DNA from 2 places in the Alkalihalophilus pseudofirmus genome. Region 2 is predicted to be linked to the other one. Evidence: a T-box and tRNA genes for the amino acid it is inferred to sense, from the RefSeq annotation. Region 2 holds a T-box; the other holds one or more tRNA genes.
The links. A T-box is a leader RNA that pairs with one kind of tRNA and senses whether it is charged. The one in region 2 lies ahead of PQ478_RS16625 (valine--tRNA ligase), so its partner is inferred to be a tRNA-Val.
Positions count from the first base shown of each region.

Region 1: it encodes a tRNA-Val, which carries the amino acid that the T-box ahead of PQ478_RS16625 (valine--tRNA ligase) is inferred to sense. The anticodon was not compared.

Region 1 covers NZ_CP117835.1:2,822,756-2,826,185, reverse strand. The annotation lists gene PQ478_RS15060 (DNA polymerase IV) at 1-91, opposite strand, end outside; gene PQ478_RS15055 (PAS domain S-box protein) at 248-2,107, shown strand; tRNA gene PQ478_RS15050 (tRNA-Val) at 2,208-2,280, shown strand; gene PQ478_RS15045 (hypothetical protein) at 2,471-3,127, shown strand.
Region 2 covers NZ_CP117835.1:3,117,600-3,121,029, reverse strand. The annotation lists gene PQ478_RS16640 (hypothetical protein) at 1-110, shown strand, start outside; gene ysxE (spore coat protein YsxE) at 107-1,117, shown strand; gene PQ478_RS16630 (YszA family small membrane protein) at 1,173-1,370, opposite strand; T-box leader at 1,660-1,908, shown strand; gene PQ478_RS16625 (valine--tRNA ligase) at 1,978-3,430, shown strand, end outside.

The DNA of each region.
Region 1 (3,430 bases), 290 kb from region 2:
TTGGAACTCCTCTAGATGCAGGGTGAAAGCCCTTTTCAACTGATGCATAGAAAGATTCCATATCAATCAACAATATTTCTCTTCTCTTCATAGCTCCCTCACCTAACAGAACGTTTGTTTGCTTTAAGTATATACGAACAAATGTTCAAAAACAATGGTAAGTTTTAGAGAGAAAAAGGGTTTCCTACATAAGTGTCGAACTCTATTGTTATAGAGATATATGTTTATGGCAGGGGAGGGGACTTATGTGGGAGTCGTCTTAGAAGGAAATATAAACCTTAATGTATTTTATAAAGTGGTTAGTCAATCACACGCTCCGACACTGTTATGTTGTTGGGGAGTAATAGAACAAACATTGGACATCCTGTGTGTAAATGAGGCAGCAACGCAATGTTTAAATAAGTATCAATTGAATTTACATGATTTCAAACAAATATTGTATGACAGTGCTTCTAACTGTTCAGCAGATATTAAACGAAATGAAGTGAAATGGCAGCGGACATTTACCGCATCTGCTGAAGTCTTTTCAGTTGAAGCTAATATCATCTTTCGTTCAGATGATGAAACGTATTTTCTACTTTATATTGAAGAAGAGAAAATAGAAGAAAAGGAAATAGAAGAAATAGAGGTTGAAAAAATAGATGGTAAAAAAACAGATGGTGAATTTACAGAAGACGAAGAGACAGAGACAGGCGATGCCTCTAAATTAAGCATTCATAATGTATTAAATGAAACGGAAGATGCGGTCTTTTTATTGGATCAGAGTGGATGCTTTATCGATATGAATAAAAAAGCTGAAACGTTATCAGGCCTCAATGGAGACGATTTTAAAGGAGTTCATTATGAGGAACTGTTACTTCAAGAGGATCGGCTGGATGTTGCCAAACACTTTCAAAAAGCGTTTGCAGGAGAAGTCCAAGTATATGATGTGACTTTAAATAGAAGACAGGGACTAATCGTATTAACTGTCATTAATATTCCTCACATCGTAAGCGGGAAGATCCGTGGAGTTTATGGTGTAGCGAAACCTAAAAGGCTCCCGTGTAATTGGAATAACCTTGCTAGCATCATTGAAGATAAATATAAGGTAATTGTGGAGAATTCCTATGATATTATCTGTCTCACTGATAAGGAGGGACATTATTTATTGGCCTCTCATTCTTATTTACCGGTATTAGGGTATGAGCCTTTAAAGCTTACAGGGCAATCGGTCCTATCTTATATTCATCCAAATGATCATAAAAGAGTTCAAGAAACCTTAATAAAAATGGTACAAACGAAAGAAGAAAGTGAAGCTGTCGTTTATCGAAAAATGCATGCTAACGGGCAATATAAATATTTTGAAGGAAAAGGAATGCCCATTTTATCATCAAGCGGTGAGGTTGTTTCTTTTGTAGTAATAAGCCGTGATATAACAGATATGAAAAATAGGGATGATCTCTTAATTAGATCAGAAAAGCTAGCCCTAGCAGGTGAGCTTGCAGCGGGGATCGCTCATGAAATCAAAAACCCGCTAACGACCTTAAAAGGCTTTTTTCAATTAACGGAAAGTCAATTAGAACCTTATCGTGATGTACTGATGCATGAGTTAAATCAAATAAATGATATTATTGAAGAGTTGCTCCTAGTGGCTCGCCCAAGAGCAATTAAGGAGGAAGAGGTGGATCTCTTAAACGTAATTAGGGAGTCTTTAACAAGCATCGACACAGAAATACAGCTTAAGAATATTACGTTAGACTTACAGCTTTGTGATGAGGCATATCTCCTCTGTGCACCACATCAATTAACTCAAGTATTTATCAATCTGCTAAAAAATGCCGTCGAAGCAATGGATAATGAAGGTAATTTATCTATCAATGTAAAAAAGGTCAATCAAACAATCCATATTATCGTTAAAGATACCGGTATAGGAATGACACAAGAAGACCTGGCTCGCCTAGGCGAACCTTACTATTCTATTTCAAGTAAAGGGACAGGCATTGGCTTGATGGTATGTTATAAAGTTATTGAAAATCATGGAGGGAGTATGTCAATCACTAGTGTATGTGAGGTAGGTACTGAAGTGAGTATTCAACTCCCCGGTTTACAAACCATGAGCCTCAAGTAAATTTGAGGCTCTGCTATTTCCAAGTAATAGAATTTTATAAAAGAGATTGACAATATGTCAATCTTAACGTATAGTTATAAGTGTCGTTACTACATATCTTGATCCGTTAGCTCAGTTGGGAGAGCGCCACCTTGACAGGGTGGAGGTCACTGGTTCGAGCCCAGTACGGGTCATACGTTTTTGAAAATCCTTATTCTGTATTCAGAATAAGGATTTTTTGTGTTTAGAACCTCTCGCTCCGAAAGTCCTATAGTTAGTAAATTATTTTTCGTGATGTGCGAATCTTTTAAGAACGCTTTACGTCTATTATAGATAGCTGGTCTTATATGCATCAATAAATTAGATATTTGGGGGAGGTTCATATTGAAGAAATCAACAATCATTTCAATTGGATCCGTAGTGATCGTTATAGCAGGGATTGGAATTTATTCATTATTTGGAGGAGACAACGAGATTCAGGTTGTTAGTGGAAGTGAAGAGGAAATAGAAATAGAGGTACAAGAAGATGATGAAGATGTTGGGGCATTAGAAGAAGAGGTCGTAGAAGAACCCTCTGAAGAAATCTTTAATGATGGGATGGATCCACTTGAAATTCGGGAAACAATTCAAACAGTCCATGGAGTCTTAAATGGGATAACAGGGCATGGGCAGCTTGACACCTATCGTGAAAGTGGTGACGGAGCTCATATTGATAACTTTAATAAAATTGAATCAAACTTATTGGACCAAGCAAATCTAATTGAAAAAGTAATTCCTCATGTTCAGCATGAATTACTACGTAAAGACCTAGAAACTTTTGTGGCTATTACAAGATATGCGACTGAATCACATGAGGTAGAACACTTGTTATATTCTCATCGGATTATCCATGATGTTGAAACGGTACTTAATGAAGTGAGTGGTAAAAACATTTTTGGGGCAGCAGTATTTGTGGCGAGTGCTGGATACGAGCCAACAGCATTTGAAGCTGCAGTTAAACCAATCTTACAAACTCTCGCTTCAGAAGAAAGCGAGGAGTAACTAGTTCGTTAATACTACCTAAGAAGTAAGGCTGGTCCATAATTAGAGTGTTTAAAATCAAAATAAGAACGAAGCGCAAAGCTAGCGGATGGACTATACTTGAACCTCAAGTGGGTACTAGAGCAAAAGTGAGAATTAAAAAACTTAAGTCCGACCTTCCGCAAGTTACTACATATCTTGGTCGGTCAGCTCAGTTTGGAGTGCGCCACTTGAAAGGGTGGAGGTCACTGGTTCGATCCCAATTTAATGCTTGTGAGAGAACAGTATTAAAAGGGTGTGCTCTTTTGTGATGAAATAGATAGA
Region 2 (3,430 bases):
GGGAAATAGAAGAGAAACTTACACAGATGACGCTAGAATGGGATGCTGCTAAACATCTTGTCGTGATTTTAGCCAGGTGGATAGATGAACAGAAGAAGGTGGTTACATGAGGCAACAAGTTGTCAGTCCCTATGCCTCTATTTTATTTTATTACGACCTTTACCCAGATCATATTGAAGATTTCGGCAAGGTCAAAAAAGTTACCACATCTAGAGGAATATTTGCCTTGAAAGAAACAATGATGAACCGGATGGAAGCGGATGAATTTATCCATGCGATGAGAAAGCTTTCGAAATTAAATTATAAACAAGCAATCCCGATCATGCCGACAAAATACGGGGAGTATACGGTTGCCACAAATACTCATACGTATTATGTGATGCCTTGGTATGAGGGAGTAGAATATATGGGCCGGGAATCTCAAGAAGAGAAGCTCGCTACACAAATGGCTGTCATTCACCGCTTGACAGTAAAAACACAACCATTTGTAAAAGAACAAGTAGATCAGTCATTTAATGAGCTGCAAAAAAGATGGGAAATGAAGCGGCTTGAGCTGAATCGCTTTGCTGATTTTGTAGAACGAAAAAATTATATGTCGCCGTTTGAGCTGACATTTATCACTCATGCGCATATGCTCGATCAAATGGCTGTTAAAGCGAGCGAACATCTGCAAAACTGGTATGAAGCATGTCTTGAAAAAGAAAAGTACCGCACGGTTTTATGCCACGGCCGGATCTCTCGTGCACATGCCATTTTCAATATGGAAAATGAACCAACACTTATAAATTTTGAAAAGGCTAGTATCGATACGCCAGCTAGAGACCTAGCGAGCTTCTGCCGTCAAAATTTTCGTTATACGATGTGGAATGAAGATGAGGTATTAAGGTGGTTTATGAGATATGAGCGCCACCTGCCTTTACTTGATGAAGAGAAAGAGCTGCTTTGCGGGTATTTAATGTTTCCTGAACCAGTAGTGTTTGCAGTTGAATCATACATTAATAAGCGTTCTGAGCTTAGCGAGCTGCAGCATGTCCAACGTTTAGAGAAACGACTCATCTCTTTGCGCAAAGTTCAACGATTAAGCCAAAAATTAATTATTCCGCCAGAAGGAAGCTGACGTTCTCTGCCTAAGCGTAGGGAACGTTTTTTTATAAAAAAACTCTCTTATTAAGCTAGAATAACTTTAATAAGAGAGAACAATATAGAACGAACATTAATGTAAGCAAGATGACGTCAAAAGTCGTTGGAAACAGCAGAGTACGTAAAAATTGAAAGCAGATTAAAGGCAGCAATATCTGGGCAAACATCGCTCGTATTTTAAGCCACCAAGGGGGACGATGATAATGACGACGGTATTTTCGGCCCATCATGTTGAGCCCTCCTTCAATTGAACCAATCTTTGAACCAATCTTTAAATCAATCTCTCATTACTGTACTCTATGCGTATGCCGCAGTATGTGTGCAAGCTGCTTTTAGACATTCTACCGTAGCGCTTCTTAGGTTTTGTACATAGAATAGTATATGATTTAGTAAGAGTGGAAAAGCTGATATTGACGAATGAATAACAAACAAGCTAAAATAGATGAGAATTGTCCTACGGGAATATACAATTAAGTTAACCACATGAGTTAACCTATACAGTTAACCATACAGTTGAAAATAGATGCGTAGAATGGGAAGAGTAAATTCTGAACCTTTCAGAGAGAGAAATCATTAGCTGTGAGATTTCTTAAGATGTAGGAATTGAATGTCGCCCAGGAGCAGCCCCGCTGAACGATTAGTAAGCGTGGTCGGTTAGATGCCGTTATCAAATGAAGTGTGCAGCCGCACTGCTTACTATTGAAGTAGGTTAAATGGCAGCTGCAAACAAAGGTGGTACCGCGAATACAAACTCTCTTCGTCCTTTGGAGGAAGAGGGTTTTTTCTATTTTCATAAAGATGGATGAATAAGTTAGAGCAAAGAAAGAGGGATACTTAATGGAGAAAAAAGAGCTGACAATGCCTACAAAGTATAATCCGCAAGAAACGGAATCAAAGTGGTATTCATATTGGCTAGAGGGCAAGTATTTTGAAGCAACTGGAGATTCAAAAAAACAACCGTATTCGATCGTTATTCCACCGCCTAACGTAACAGGAAAATTACATTTAGGCCATGCATGGGATACGACGTTGCAAGACATTCTTTCTCGCGTTAAACGAATGCAGGGTTACGATACGTTATGGCTGCCGGGAATGGACCATGCGGGTATTGCGACTCAAGCGAAAGTAGAAGGGAAGCTCCGCGAAGAAGGCGTAAGCCGTTATGACCTTGGCCGTGAAAAGTTTCTTGAAAAGTCGTGGGAGTGGAAAGAAGAGTATGCAGACTTTATTCGCAACCAATGGTCAAAGCTTGGTCTTTCATTAGACTACTCACGCGAGCGCTTTACGCTGGATGAAGGTTTATCAAAAGCAGTTAATGAAGTATTTGTTAAGCTTTATGAAAAAGGCTTAATCTATCGCGGCGAGTATATCATCAACTGGGATCCGCAAACGAAAACAGCACTATCTGATATTGAGGTTATTTACCAAGATGTACAAGGTGCCTTCTATCATATGAATTATCCATTAACAGATGGAAGCGGAGAAATTGAAGTTGCGACGACTCGTCCTGAAACGATGCTTGGTGATACAGCTGTAGCGGTTCACCCTGAAGATGAGCGTTACAAGCACTTAATTGGAAAAACAGTTACTCTTCCAATTACAGGCCGTGAAATTCCGATTGTTGCAGATGATTATGTCGATATGGAATTTGGTTCTGGTGCGGTGAAAATCACTCCAGCTCATGACCCGAATGACTTTGAAATTGGAAACCGTCATAATCTAGAGCGCATTCTTGTGATGAATGAAGATGGAACAATGAATGCGAAAGCTGGAAAATATGATGGCATGGACCGCTTTGCATGCCGTAAGCAAATCGTTAAAGATCTTCAAGAGACAGGCGTTCTTTTCAAAATTGAAGAGCATACTCATTCAGTTGGACACTCTGAGCGAAGCGGCGCAGTAGTAGAGCCTTACCTATCAACACAGTGGTTTGTAAAAATGCAGCCTCTTGCTGATGCAGCAATCGAACTGCAAAAATCAGAGGATAAAGTGAATTTTGTTCCAGATCGCTTTGAGAAAACATATTTACGCTGGATGGAGAACATTCGTGACTGGTGCATCTCTCGTCAGCTATGGTGGGGACACCGTATTCCAGCTTGGTATCATAAAGAAACAGGCGAAGTATATGTAGGTCACGAAGCTCCAAAAGATCCTGAAAACTGGAAGCAAGATGAGGATGTACTAGATACATGGTTCTCGTCTGCATTATGGCCGTTTTCAACAATGGGCTGGCCGGATACAAACGCTGCTGACTATGAGCGTTTCTATACAACGAATGTCCTTGTAACCG